DNA from 2 places in the Streptomyces sp. NPDC056580 genome. Region 2 is predicted to be linked to the other one. Evidence: riboswitches for the same ligand, from Rfam matches in the RefSeq annotation. Region 2 holds a riboswitch; the other holds the start of a gene.
The links. A riboswitch is a leader RNA that binds a small molecule or an ion and turns the genes downstream of it on or off. The one in region 2 is predicted to bind cyclic di-AMP.
Positions count from the first base shown of each region.

Region 1: linked by a shared signal. The riboswitch ahead of ACFQ9Z_RS10005 (peptidoglycan DD-metalloendopeptidase family protein) and the one ahead of ACFQ9Z_RS08475 (M23 family metallopeptidase) in region 2 are both predicted to bind cyclic di-AMP.

Region 1 covers NZ_JBHTVE010000004.1:241,751-248,961, reverse strand. Annotated here, with positions in the region: gene ACFQ9Z_RS10015 (TetR/AcrR family transcriptional regulator) at 1-460, shown strand, start outside; gene ACFQ9Z_RS10010 (SGNH/GDSL hydrolase family protein) at 635-1,420, opposite strand; gene ACFQ9Z_RS10005 (peptidoglycan DD-metalloendopeptidase family protein) at 1,673-2,656, opposite strand; cyclic di-AMP (ydaO/yuaA leader) riboswitch at 2,661-2,854, opposite strand; gene ACFQ9Z_RS10000 (alpha-galactosidase) at 3,125-5,221, opposite strand; gene ACFQ9Z_RS09995 (tyrosine-protein phosphatase) at 5,393-6,190, shown strand; gene ACFQ9Z_RS09990 (DUF6126 family protein) at 6,197-6,319, opposite strand; gene ACFQ9Z_RS09985 (helix-turn-helix domain-containing protein) at 6,316-6,939, opposite strand; gene ACFQ9Z_RS09980 (aspartate aminotransferase family protein) at 7,014-7,211, opposite strand, start outside.
Region 2 covers NZ_JBHTVE010000003.1:451,152-458,362, reverse strand. Annotated here, with positions in the region: gene ACFQ9Z_RS08490 (DNA topoisomerase (ATP-hydrolyzing) subunit A) at 1-1,962, opposite strand, end outside; gene ACFQ9Z_RS08485 (M16 family metallopeptidase) at 2,245-3,639, shown strand; gene ACFQ9Z_RS08480 (M16 family metallopeptidase) at 3,636-5,024, shown strand; cyclic di-AMP (ydaO/yuaA leader) riboswitch at 5,268-5,431, shown strand; gene ACFQ9Z_RS08475 (M23 family metallopeptidase) at 5,444-6,199, shown strand; gene ACFQ9Z_RS08470 (GntR family transcriptional regulator) at 6,400-7,095, shown strand.

The DNA.
Region 1 (7,211 bases), on a different contig from region 2:
GGAGAAGCTGGTCGCCGCCGCCTTCGCCTACGCGGCCGAGGAGGACCTGACGCGGCTGCGGGCGCTGCTGGGCCGGCGGACCTCCGCGTTGCGCCGGCTGCGCGCCGCCGTGCGCTGGTACGCGCCCACGGGCCAGGCCAAGGGCTGGCGGCTGTGGATCGAGGGCTGGGCGGTGTCGCTGCGCGAGCCGGCCCTGCGGGCGGTCACCCGGGACCTCGACCAGCGCTGGAAGGCGGCGATCGCCGAAGTCGTCGCCGAGGGCGTGGCGGCGGGCGAGTTCACCTGCCCCGACCCCGCGAGCACCGCACTGCGGCTGACCGCCCTGCTCGACGGCCTGGCCGTACAGCTCACGTCCTACCCGGGCGCGGTGGCGCGCACCCGCGCCCAGGAGTGGGTGGACGACGCCCTGGCCCGTGAGCTGGGCCTGCGGCCGGGCGAACTGACCACCCGCGGACGCTGAGCCGGCCGGCCCGCGCGGAACCCCGGGCCGGGCGCCCTTCCGGGCCACCGCCCGGAAGCATCGCGCCGGCCTGACGCCGGGGAACGGGGTCGCGGGCCGGGTCCCGCCCGAGGCGCGGGCGTGCCCCGTGCCGGCACGGGGCCGGCACGGGTGCGGGCGCGCCGTGGACCGGGGTCAGGCGACCGCGGCGATGCGCGTCTTGATGTCGTCCGGCGACAGGGCGCCCTTCGCCGTGATGTGGTCCCCGGAGGACTGGCCGCGCAGCCGGCGTCCGATCCACGGGACGAGGTACTCGCGGGCCCAGTGGACGTCGTCCCGGCGGATCTCCAGGGTGCCCCGGGGCGGGAGCGGGGGCCAGGCCTGCTCCGGGTCGGCCGGGATCTCCAGGCCGAGGACCTGCCCGGCCCGCAGCGCCACGCGCGTGTGCCCCTCGGGCGAGAGGTGGAGCCGGTCGTTGTCCCAGGCCCTGCGGTCCTGGACGGACTTCAGGGACCACAGGTCCAGCACCGGGCAGCCGTACCGGTCGGCGATGGCGCGGACGTGCCCGTTGTAGGTGGCGATCTTGCCGCGCAGGTGCTTGAGCACCGGCACGCCCCGGGTGTCGAAGCCGGTCGTCACCATCACCGTGCCCGCGGCCGCCGCGAGGCGGGCGACGGCCCGCTCGAAGCGCTCGGCCACCTCGTCGGGGTCGGTGCCGGGCCGGATGATGTCGTTGCCGCCCGCGCAGAAGGAGACCAGGTCCGGAGCCAGTTCGACCGCCTGCGGGAGCTGGTGCTCGATGATCTGGTCGAGGAGCTTCCCGCGGACCGCTAGGTTGGTGTAGTTGAAGTCGCCCTCGGGGCGCCGGTCGGCGAGCAGGACCGCGAACCGGTCGGCCCAGCCCACGAACGCCCCGTCGGGCCCGGGGTCGCCGACGCCCTCGGTGAAGCTGTCCCCCACCGCCACGTACGACCCGATCACTGATGTGTTGTCACTCTTCGAATCGTCTGCCACGTCGGACCATGATTCACCTTCGGATGTGACCTACGCGACCGTAGGCAGGGGTTGACTAACGGTGAGATGAGACACCCGTAAAGAATTTGCCAACCCAGGAATAGAGCCGCTACGCGGACCGTCCGGGCACACCGGAGGCCGGACCCGGGGATCGGGGGTCCGGCCTTCGGAGGCGTGTCGGGCGGGTGGTGGTGCGTCGCGCGCCCCTGACGGGAGCGACTAGAGGGCGACGCCGTGCGAGCGCAGGTAGGCGACCGGGTCCACGTCCGAGCCGTAGTCCGGCGTGGTGCGGATCTCGAAGTGCAGGTGCGGTCCGGTCACGTTGCCGGTCGCGCCGGACAGGCCGACCTGCTGACCGGCGGTCACCGTCTGACCGGCCGACACCGAGAGCCGGGAGAGGTGGGCGTACTGGGCGTAGTAGCCGTCGTTCAGCTTGACGACGACCTGGTTGCCGTACGCGCCGCCCCAGCCGGCGGAGACGACGGTGCCGGCCCCGACGGCCTTGAGGGAGGTGCCGGTGGGGACGACGAAGTCGACGCCGGTGTGGTAGCCGCTGGACCACATGCTGCCCGCCACGTGGTAGCCGGTGCCGACGGTGGGGACCGTGACCGGCAGGGTGTAGCCGCCGGCCGGGGCGGCGGCCGGCACGGCCTCGGCCGTCCGGGCCGCGGGGGACGCCTGGGTGGCCGGGGCGGCCTTCGCCGGGGCCACCGCCCGGGCGTCCGACGGCCGCGCGGACCGCGCGGTGTCCGAGGATGCGGCGTTCGAGGTGGCGGTGTCGGAGGAGGCGGTGTCGGAGGAGGCGGAGGTCCCGGTGCGGGCCGGGGCTGCGGCCTTCTTGCCGAGCGACAGCTTCAGACCCGGGTGGATCAGCGCCGGATCCTCGCCGACGGCCTGCCGGTTGTCCGCGTAGAGCCGCTGCCAGCCGCCGCTCACACGCTGCTCGTCGGCGATCCGCGCGAGGCAGTCGCCGGACTTCACCGTGTAGGTGCGGGCACCGGCGTCCCGTTGGACGGCCGCCGTGCTCTGCACGGTCTTCACCGGCCGCACGGCCGCCCCGGTGACGGGCTGGGCGGTGGCGGCGTGCGCTCCGGCGGCCCCCAGCAGGGGCAGGGCCAGGGCGGCGCCGCCGGTTCCGGCGACGGCGATGGACCGGGTGAAACGCCGGGTCCTGGGACGGCGGTGCTTACCCTTCGCGGGCATGGCGCATTCCTCTCCGGCGCCTGCGGGGTGAGCTGTCGGGTTCGGGCTGGAGTTGCCCTGCCGCGCGATGCGCGGCTGCACCCCGAGCCTGTCGCGGAGACCGGGACAGGCGGTCGTGCCTGGTGGGTCCCCCGCTCCTGCCGATCACGGGTCATGTGTGGGGTTCCGGGCGGCGGCAGGATTCGGCGTTCCGTCCGGATCGGTGGTGAACGTAAGCGAGCTGGTGACAGGGAGACAAGCGGCCGATTCCCGGCTTTCGGGCACCAGAAGATCGAAAAGGGGGATTCGCGGTCACCGTGTGTGCATTCCGGGCCGCGCGGCTTCCTCAAGTCCCCGGCCGCTCATGGGGATCAGGTGGACATGATGAACAGCGGACGGTCACGCCTATGACGCTGCTCACACGCTCCCCCACCAGGTCCCCTCATCTCAGGACAAGTTGGAGTGAAGAATCGAACCTGGTCAGAAGGATCATATGCGGCGCAGGCGGATGACCGTCGCGTCCAGGTCGCCGCGCAGGCCGGTCCGCACCCCGTGGTGCAGCAGCACGGCACCTCGGTGCACTTCGCCCGTTTCACGGCATTCGTACGACGCCGCCGGGTCTAGTCCGCGCAGCCGCACGCGCGGTACCGGCTCGCCGTAGCTCTGCGCCTGGAGGCAGGCCAGGACCACCGTCTCGTCCCCCAGCAGGTACTGGACGGCGCTCAGGCCTCCCGCCGGGGGCCGCAGCCGGTACAGGTCGCCGCGCTGGACGAGCGGCCGGATCTCTTTGTAGAGGGCCACCCACTCACGGGCCTCGGCCAGCTCACCGTCGGTCCACTCGGTGAGGTCGCCCCCGACCCCGAGCACGCCCGCCATGGCGCTGACGAACCGGAAGCGCAATGAACTCGACCTGCCGTTGAGCTGGGTGTTGGGACTGTCGGTGACCCAGGCCGCCATCACGCGCGCGGGATGGATCTGGCTGAAACCGTGCTGGATGGCGAGCCGGTCGAGCGGGTCGGTGTTGTCGGAGGTCCACACCTGGTCCGTGCGGCTCAGCACCCCGAGGTCGATCCGCCCGCCGCCGCCCGAGCAGGACTCGAAGGCGACCCCGGGGTGGGCGGCGCGCAACCGGTCCAGCAGGGCGTACAGCGCGCGGACGTGGTCGACCCAAAGGCGCTGCGGGTACGGCTCCCCCGGCCACCCGGCGTCGGTGAAGCAGCGGTTGAAGTCCCACTTCACGTAGTCGATCGGGGCGCCGGACAGCAGGCCGTCCAGCCGCTCCCACAGGTACTCCTGGACGTCCTCGCGGGCGAGGTTGAGGACGAGCTGGTTGCGCAGTTCGGTCCGCCTGCGGCCCGGCTGGTACTGGACCCAGTCGGGGTGGGCGCGGTACAGGTCGCTGTCCGGGTTGACCATCTCCGGCTCGACCCAGACGCCGAACCTCATGCCGAGGCCGTGCACCTGGTCGGCCAGGGGCTTGAGGCCGTGCGGGAAGCGGTCCGGGTTCGGGGCCCAGTCACCGAGGCCCGCCCGGTCGCTGGTGCGGGCGCCGAACCAGCCGTCGTCGACGACGAACAGCTCGACGCCGATGCCGGCCGCCCGCCGGGCGAGCGCCGCCTGCTGCTCCTCGGAGATGTCGAAGAACGTCGCCTCCCAGGAGTTGAACAGCACCGGCCGGTCCCGCCCGGCGTCCGGGATCACGTGCGCGCGCTGGTAGGCGTGCCAGGTCCGGCTGGCCCCGCCGAAGCCGCCGTCGCTCCACAGGCCCGCGAAGACGGGGGTGGTGTACGACTCCCCCGGCTCCAGGAGCAGCAGGCCCGAGTCGTCGTGGCCGGCGCCGCCGGTGATCTGCACGCGCGCGTCCGGGAGTTGCGCGACCGCGATCCGCCAGGAGCCCGACCAGCCGAGCGCGCAGCCGTAGACCTCGCCGCGCTCCTCGGTGGCGTCGGTGTCGAGGGCGACCCAGGGCAGGTGCTGGTGGCCGGTGTGGCCGCGGCGGCTGCCGATGACCTTCTCGCCGTGGGTGAGCGGCGCGCGGGTGAGCAGGGACTCGGCGGCCCAGCGGCCGTGGAGCTGGGACAGCCGCCAGCCGTCGCGGTCGGGCAGGGTCCAGGTGGCGGCGTCGGCGCGCAGCAGTTCCACGCGCGCGTGCCCGCGGTTGTCCAGGGTGACCCAGCGCTCCACGACGTCGCCGCGCATCCGGTGGTGCAGGGTGATCGCCAGTCCGTCGTCGTCGAAGCGCAGCCGCAGCTCCGCGCCCTCGGCGCCGCCTTCCGGGCCGTCCGCCACCTCGTAGGACACGAAGTGCCACTCGGTGCCGCGCCGCTCGCCGGTGCGCACGGACAGGGCGGGACGGACGAAGCGGGGGCCGCCCTCGACGGGGTACTCCTCGCGGCCGTCGAGCGGGGACTCGAAGGGCCGGTAGCCGGGCAGCGGGCTCCGGGCCAGGGCCTCGGCGTCGGCGAGCGCGATGCGCGGGCCCCAGTGGAGGTGGAGCAGTTCGTCCGCCTCCGTCAGGTGCAGCGCGTAGCCGCTGGTGGGCCCGGTCAGGAGCCAGGTGCGACCGTTCTCGGCGATGTCCACCATCGAGACCTCACAGGTGCCAACAGATCCGCTCAGGTGCGCACATCATCGGGGCCCGTGCGCTCGGCTGGCAACGCCTGTGGACAACTCGTTGCCCGAGGTGACGGTGTCGTATCGTCGTCGCAGCGCCCGCCGGCGAACCGAGCCGGCGGGGTCCGACCGGGAGGAGCCCCCGTGACGCAGCAGGTCCCGTCGACCGAGCCCGAGCTGGCCGGCGTGCGCAACTTCCGCGACGTGGGCGGAATGCCGACCGTGGACGGCCGGCGGGTGCGCCGGGGGGTGCTGTTCCGCAGCGGCCACCTCGCGCACGCGACGGAGGAGGACGCCGCCTACCTCGGCTCCCTGGGCCTGCGCACGGTGTTCGACTTCCGCAACGCGGCCGACCACAGGCTGGAGGGCCCGGACGTCGACCTGCCGGGCGTGCGGAACGTCAACCTGCCGCTGAGCGACCCGGCGGACGGCGCCGAGTTCTGGAAGATGGTCCGCGACGGCGACCTCGACCAGTTGCGCGACATCCTCGCGGACGGCAAGGCCGCCGCCCGGATGGTCGCCTCGTACCGGACGATCGTCACCGAGCGCACCGCCGAGCACTCCCGGGTGCTGCACTCGCTGGCCGAGGACAGCGTCCCCGCGCTGATGCACTGCGCCGCCGGCAAGGACCGGGCGGGCATCTCGGTAGCGGTCACCCTGCTCGCGGTGGGCGTGGAGCGGGACGCGATCGTGGCCGACTACCTGGAGTCCAACGCCAAGCACCGCCGCTACAAGGTGCGCCGCAACGGCAGCCCCGACACCGCCTACACCCCTGAGGTGATGGAGCTGCTCAGCCCGCTGTTCGACGCTCGGGAGGAGTACCTGCAGGCGGCGTTCGCGAGCATCGACGCGACGTGGGGCGGGGTCGAGGCCTACTTCGAGCAGGGCCTGGGGCTCACCGAGAGGACGCGTGAGCGGCTGCGGGAGCGCCTGCTCGACTGACCTCCGTCAGCTCTTGGCGCCCACCGCGAACAGCAGGTAGAGGAACGCGGCGAACAGGTGGCCCACGGCGATGTAGATGATCAGCCGGATCCACAGGGATCGGGGGAACTTCTCCTCGAAGTCGCTCATGGCAGTTCTCCAGTCGAGGGGCCCAGGCACAGCGCGGCCGTGGGGCTCTGCAGCAGGGTGTGGACGAACAGCAGCTCCACGCCGTCCTGGTCCTCGGCGGCCAGACGGTGCGGGGTGAGGGAGTCGAAGTGCGCGCTGTCGCCGGGGGCCAGCAGATGCGCGGTGTCGCCGAGGCGCAGTCTGAGACGCCCCTTGAGGACGTGCAGCCACTCCTCGCCGGGATGGACGCGCACGATGTCGTCCTGGGCGCCGTGGGGCACCCGGACGCGCAGCGCCTGCATGCCCCGTCCGGAAGCGCCGGCCTGGTAGTAGGTCCAGCCGCCGGCCCGGGTGGGCTCCATGTCGGCGGCGCGCACGATGGCGTCCCGGTCGGCGACCCGCTCGCCCAGCAGTTCGGAGACGGTCGTACCGTAGGTACGGGCGAGCGCGAGCAGCATCGGCAGCGAGGGCTGGCGCCCGCCGGTCTCCAGCCGGGAGAGGTGGGCGGGCGAGAGCCCGGCGGAGCGGGCCGCCGCCTCCAGGGTGAGGCCGGCGCGCCGCCGCAGCTCGCGCAGCTGCGGCGCCACGGCGGGCAGGTCGCCGCCCGCGCCCGCCGGCGGCGGGACTTCTGAGGCGTTCATGCCTCCATTGAGCCGCAGATTTGCCTCTGCGGCAAATTTCTTGCCTCAGAGGCAAATCCGTTCGGCGTGCGTCTCTATCGGTTGCCCACCGCCTGCCTGATCAGCGTCTTCCCGAAGTCCCACATGAGGCCGCCGCCGCTGTGCGCGTCGTCCATGACGGCGGTGAAGGCGGTGACGAACCGGTCCACGTCGCCCTCGTCGATGATCAGCGGCGGGATGAGCTTGATCACCTCGAGGTGGTCGCCGGAGACCTGCGTGAGGATGTGGTGGCG
Region 2 (7,211 bases):
GCCCTCCTTGAGCGTGATGACCTCCAACTCGTCCTTGTTGGACGGGTAGTCGGGCACCACTCGCTTGACGACACCCTGCGCCGTGCCGAGCGCGAGGCCGGGGGACGACTCGTCCAGCGTGGTCAGGCAGACCACCGTCTCGTCGTCCTCCAGGGAGACGAACTCCGCCAGCGGCGCCCCTCCGGACAGGTTCGCCGTCGCCGCCGCGGGCAGCTGCGGAAGGTCGACGACGTTGATCCGCAGCAGCCGGCCCGCCGAGGTCACCGCGCCGATCTCGCCGCGCGCCGTGGCCGGGACCGCCGAGAGGATCACGTCGTGCTTCACGCGCTTGGCGCCGCCCGCATCCGCGAACGGCTCGTCGGTCGCCGTACGGGCCAGCAGACCCGTCGACGACAACATCACCCGGCAGGGGTCGTCGGCGACCTGGAGCGGCACCGCGGCCACCGGCGTGCCCGCGGACTCCAGCAGGACCGTGCGCCGGTCGGTGCCGAACTTCTTGGCCACGGCGGCCAGTTCGGCCGAGACCAGCTTGCGCAGCTCCGCGTCCGACTCCAGGATCCGGGTCAGCTCCTCGATCTCGGCGGTGAGCTTGTCCTTCTCCGCCTCCAGCTCGATGCGGTCGTACTTGGTGAGCCGGCGCAGCGGCGTGTCGAGGATGTACTGCGTCTGGACGTCGCTCAGCGAGAACCGCTCCATCAGGCGCTGCTTGGCCTGCGCGGAGTTCTCGCTGGACCGGATCAGCCGGATGACCTCGTCGATGTCGACCAGGGCGGTGAGCAGGCCCTCGACCAGGTGCAGCCGGTCGCGCTTCTTGCCGCGGCGGAACTCGCTGCGGCGCCGGACCACGTCGAAACGGTGGTCGAGGTAGACCTCCAGCAGCTCCTTCAGACCCAGCGTGAGCGGCTGGCCGTCGACCAGCGCGACGTTGTTGATGCCGAAGGACTCCTCCATCGGCGTCAGCTTGTAGAGCTGCTCCAGGATCGCCTCCGGCACAAAGCCGTTCTTGATCTCGATGACCAGGCGCAGCCCGTGCTCACGGTCGGTGAGGTCCTTGACGTCGGCGATGCCCTGGACCTTCTTCGAGTTGACCAGGTCCTTGATCTTGGCGATGACCTTCTCCGGGCCGACCGCGAAGGGCAGCTCGGTCACGACGAGGCCCTTGCGGCGGGCGGTCACGGCCTCGACGGCGACCGTCGCCCGGATCTTGAACGTGCCGCGTCCCGACGCGTACGCGTCCCGGATGCCGTCCAGGCCGACGATCCGGCCGCCGGTGGGCAGGTCGGGGCCCGGGACGTGCTTCATCAGCGCGTCCAGGTCCGCGTTCGGGTACCTGATCAGATGGCGGGCCGCCGCCACGACCTCGCGCAGGTTGTGCGGCGGCATGTTCGTCGCCATGCCGACCGCGATGCCCGAGGAGCCGTTGACCAGCAGGTTCGGGAAGGCGGCCGGCAGCGCCACCGGCTCCTGCTCCTGGCCGTCGTAGTTGGGCGCGAAGTCGACCGTGTCCTCGTCGATCGACTCGGTCATCAGGCTCGTCGCCTCGGTCATGCGGCACTCGGTGTACCGCATGGCGGCCGGCGGGTCGTCGTTGCCCAGCGAGCCGAAGTTGCCGTGGCCGTCGACCAGCGGGACGCGCATCGAGAACGGCTGCGCCATGCGCACCAGGGCGTCGTAGATCGAGGAGTCGCCGTGCGGGTGCAGCTTGCCCATGACCTCGCCGACGACGCGGGCGCACTTCACGTAGCTCCGGTCGGGGCGCAGGCCCATCTCGTTCATCTGGTAGACGATCCGGCGGTGCACGGGCTTGAGTCCGTCACGGGCGTCCGGCAGGGCGCGCGAGTAGATGACCGAGTACGCGTACTCGAGGTAGGAGCCACGCATCTCGTCCACGACGTCGATGTCGAGGATCCTCTCCTCGTACGAATCGTCGGGCGGCGGGGTCTTCGTGCTGCGGCGGGCCATCGCTGCCGGCTCCTCCAGATTTCTGTTCGCTCGCGGTTGACGGACCTGACGCGGACCATTGTGGACCGCGGCACTGACAACCCGGGCCGCGACCCGGTCCCCCGCGGTCCGGCCCGGTGCCGGGAAGTCGTCCCACGGCACGCGGGACGCAGGCTACGCGATCCGCTGTGGGCGTACGTCCGGCGGGAACTTCGCCGAGGCCGCGCACGCTTGCATACAGTGGCAGGACCGGCAGGAAAACCGCGGTTTCCATCAACCGCCTCCGCTCGCGAAGGGACGTACATGCCCATGGGTCACACGACCACAGCCGAGGCAGGCTCCGGGGGCCTGACAGCGACCGAGCACCGCCTGGCCAACGGTCTTCGCGTGGTGCTCTCCGAGGACCACCTGACTCCGGTGGCGGCGGTCTGCCTGTGGTACGACGTCGGCTCCCGCCACGAAGTCAAGGGGCGTACCGGCCTGGCTCACCTCTTCGAGCACCTGATGTTCCAGGGTTCCGCGCAGGTGACGGGCAACGGCCACTTCGAGCTGGTGCAGGGCGCCGGCGGCTCGCTGAACGGCACCACGAGCTTCGAGCGCACCAACTACTTCGAGACCATGCCGGCCCACCAGCTCGAGCTCGCGCTCTGGCTCGAGGCCGACCGCATGGGCTCCCTGCTGGCCGCCCTGGACGAGGAGTCCATGGAGAACCAGCGGGACGTCGTCAAGAACGAGCGCCGCCAGCGCTACGACAACGTTCCCTACGGCACCGCCTTCGAGAAGCTGACCGCCCTGGTCTACCCGGAGGGCCACCCCTACCACCACACGCCGATCGGCTCCATGGCGGACCTGGACGCGGCCACCCTGGAGGACGCGCGCCAGTTCTTCCGCACCTACTACGCGCCCAACAACGCGGTGCTGTCCGTGGTCGGCGACATCGACCCCAAGCAGACCCTCGCCTGGATCGAGAAGTACTTCGGCTCCATCCCCGGCCACGACGGCAAGCCCGCGCCCCGCGACGGCTCGCTGCCGGAGGTCATCGGCGGCCAGCTGCGCGAGGTCGTCGAGGAGGAGGTCCCGGCGCGCGCCCTGATGGCCGCCTACCGGCTCCCGCACGACGGCACCCGCGAGGCGGACGCGGCGGACCTGGCCCTGACCGTCCTCGGCGGCGGCGAGTCCTCCCGGCTCTACAACCGGCTGGTGCGCCGCGACCGTACGGCCGTCGCGGCCGGCTTCGGCCTGCTGCGGCTGGCCGGCGCGCCCTCGCTCGGCTGGCTGGACGTGAAGACCTCCGGCGACGTCGAGGTGCCGGTGATCGAGGCCGCGATCGACGAGGAGCTGGCCCGGTTCGCCGAGGAGGGCCCCACGCCCGAGGAGATGGAGCGCGCCCAGGCCCAGCTCGAGCGCGAGTGGCTGGACCGGCTGGGCACGGTCGCCGGCCGCGCCGACGAACTGTGCCGGTTCGCCGTACTGTTCGGCGACCCGCAGCTCGCCCTGACGGCCGTCGAGCGCGTCCTGGAGGTGACCCCCGAGCAGGTGCAGGCGGTCGCCAAGGCACGCCTGCGCCCGGACAACCGCGCCGTCCTCGTGTACGAGCCCAAGTCCCCGGAGACCGTCGAGGACGCAGACGTCCCCGAGGACCCGGAGGCGGAGGCGACCGTGGAGGGCCGACACGACAACGAGGAGACGGCCAAGTGAGCGAGCTCGCCCCGATGGACTTCCACCCCCAGCCGCAGCCGGGCGAGGCCAGGCCCTGGGCGTTCCCGGCCCCCGACCGCGACACGCTGGACAACGGCCTCACCGTGCTGCGCTGCCAACGCCCCGGCCAGCAGGTCGTCGCCGTCGAGGTGCTGCTCGACGCGCCCCTGGACGCAGAGCCGGCCGGTCTGGACGGCGTCGCCACGATCATGGCGCGGGCCTTCTCCGAGGGCACCGACAAGCACTCGGCCGAGGAGTACGCCGCCGAGCTGGAGCGGGCCGGAGCCACGCTCGACGCGCACGCCGACCACCCCGGCGTCCGGCTCAGCCTCGAGGTGCCGGCCTCCCGCCTGGCCAAGGGCCTGGGCCTGCTCGCCGACGCCCTGCGCGCCCCCGCGTTCGCCGCGAGCGAGGTCGAACGCCTGGTGCGCAACCGGCTGGACGAGATCCCGCACGAGCTGGCCAACCCCTCGCGCCGGGCCGCGAAGGAGCTCTCCAAGGAACTGTTCCCGGCCACCGCGCGCATGTCGCGGCCGCGCCAGGGCACCGAGGAGACGGTCGAGAAGATCGACGCGGCCGCGGTGCGCGCCTTCTACGACCGGCACGTGCGTCCCGCCACGGCGACCGTCGTCGTGGTCGGCGACCTCACCGGCACCGACCTGGACGCCCTGCTCACCGACACCCTGGGCGCATGGTCCGGCACCGCCGCCGAGCCGCGTCCGGTGCCGCCGGTGACCGCCGACGACACCGGCCGTGTCGTCATCGTCGACCGGCCCGGCGCCGTCCAGACGCAGCTGCTCATCGGCCGGATCGGCCCCGACCGGCACGACCGGGTGTGGCCCGCCCAGGTGCTCGGCACCTACTGCCTCGGCGGCACGCTCACCTCCCGGCTGGACCGCGTCCTGCGCGAGGAGAAGGGCTACACCTACGGCGTGCGCGCCTTCGGGCAGGTCCTGCGGTCCGCCCCGGACGGCACCGGCGCCGCGATGCTCGCCATCAGCGGCTCCGTGGACACCCCGAACACCGGTCCGGCGCTCGACGACCTGTGGAAGGTACTGCGCACCCTCGCGGCCGAGGGCCTGACCGACGCCGAGCGGGACGTCGCCGTGCAGAACCTGGTCGGCGTGGCGCCGCTGAAGTACGAGACCGCGGCGGCCGTCGCGAGCACCCTGGCCGACCAGGTCGAGCAGCACCTGCCCGACGACTTCCAGGCGACGCTGTATCAGCAGCTCGCGGCCACCGGCACGGTGGAGGCCACCGCGGCGGTCGTCAGCGCCTTCCCGGTGGACGGCCTGGTGACCGTCCTCGTCGGTGACGCGTCGCAGATCAAGGAGCCCGTGCGGGCGCTCGGCATCGGCGAAGTCACCGTCGTCGCCGCCGAGTAGGGCCGGACGGTCACACGCGCGCGGGGGACCCGGCGGCCGACGGGCCGTCAGGTCCCCTTCGCGTACGCGGCCCTTCCCGAAACGGGTGAGCCGCCTTTGTTCCAATGTCCGAATTGAGGCGGAGGTTGCCTGTCTGCCCTGTGGGATGCGCTACAAAAGCCCGGATTCGTTTGGGCGCCGGAGACCGGGCCGCTTAGCGTCTTCCGGGCTGTCCGTCAGGCAGTGCGCCGCACCCGCGGCACCGGACAGCCATCGCCGAGTCCCCGTACGGCGCGAGCCAGGGGAGCCGGGGACCCATCGTGATCCCTGGGGTGAATCGGACGCCCGCGCGCGAGCGAGGGGGTCCGTAGGAGACCTTCCTGCTCCGAACCCGTCAGCTAACCCGGTAGGCGAGAGGGAAGGAAAGGACCAGCCACTTCATGGCGTTCATGTGCGCCTCCGGGAAGCACCGCAAGCCCGGCCGCGTCAAGCGCACCACCGCTCAGGCGGCGGGTGTCGCCGCCCTCACCACCACCGGTGTCATCGGCACCCTCGCCGCCTCCCCGGCGTTCGCCGCGGAGAAGCCGGTCGAGCAGAGCGGCCTCACCCCGGTCATCACCGTCAGCGACGAGGTCGCCGCGCAGATCGACGAGCAGGCCGCCGCCCAGACCCGGGCCGCCGAGCAGAAGGCGGCCGAGGAGGCCGCCGCCAAGGCGGCCGTCGAGGAGGCGAAGAAGGAGCGCGCGGCCGCAGCCCGCGCCGCCCGTGAGGCCGAGCGCAAGCGCCTGAACGCGTTCGTCGCCCCGATCGTGCACTCGTACGTCTCCACGGCCTACCAGGCCAGCAGCTCCCTGTGGTCGTCCGGCTCGCACACGGGCATCGACTTCCACGCCGCCAGCGGCACCTCGGTGCACGCGGTCGGCGCCGGCACCGTCGTCTCCACCGGCTGGGGCGGGGCGTACGGCAACCAGATCGTGATCCGGATGGCCGACGGCATGTACACCCAGTACGGCCACCTGTCGTCCATCGGCGTCACGGTGGGCCAGAAGGTGATCCCCGGCCAGCAGATCGCCCTGTCCGGCGCGACCGGCAACGTCACCGGCCCGCACCTGCACTTCGAGGCGCGCACCACCCCCGAGTACGGCTCCGACGTGGACCCCGTCGCCTATCTCCGCAAGCACGGCGTGCACGTCTGACATCTCGCCGCACGCAACCGAAAGCCCCGGCTCGCCGAGCCGGGGCTTTCGCCGTTTTCCCCGGTGCCCACCGGACCCGCTGTCCAAAAAACAGGCATGGATTCCGGCCCGCCGTCGGAAATTCCACGGCATTGGAATAGAGTCACAGGTCAACACGTCCATCGTCGGCGTTTCACGGGGATTGAAGGCGGAGGTCGGTCATGCGTATTCCGGCGCACACGGTGTGCACCGCGATCCGGGACGACATCGTCGCCGGTGTCCACGAGCGCGGCGGCCGGCTCACCGAGGAAGTCCTGGCCCGCCGTTACGGCGTCTCGCGCGTCCCCGTCCGCGAGGCCCTGCGCACCCTGGAGGCGGAGGGCTTCGTGGTGACGCGCAGGCACGCCGGCGCGTGCGTGGCCGAGCCGACCGAGCAGGAGGCCGCCGACCTGCTGGAGATGCGCGTGCTGCTGGAGCCGCTCGGCGCCTCCCGGGCCGCCCAGCGGCGCACCGAGGCCCATCTGAAGGTGCTGCGCGGCCTGGTCAAGCTGGGTCAGGAGCGGGCCAGGCGGGGCAACAGCGAGGATCTGCGCGCGCTGGGCGGCTGGTTCCACGAGACGCTCGCCCAGGCCTCGGGCAGCCCCTCGCTGACGTCGGCGCTGACGCAGTTGCGGCACAAGATCGCCTGGATGTACGCGGTGGCGGCCCCGCCGAGCCCGGTGGACCTGTGGGCCGAGCACGGCGCGATCGCGGACGCGGTGGCGCGCGGCGACGGCGAACGCGCGCGTGCGATCACGGCCCTGCACACCGAGCGGACGACGGCCGCGCACCGGCTGCGTTTTTCCGGGGGCGGGGCCGGCCCGGACCGTGTGAGGACTTCGCAACATGCCGTAAACATGTCGGGCCCACGGCATTAACACGGGCGCCGTATACAAAGAGGAGGTAATTCGGCGGCGGGTTGTTCTCGCTGCCCGGATTTCCGGCTCCTCTTGAATGTCCGGTGAAATGCCTGAGCCGTGTCACCCGGAAAGGG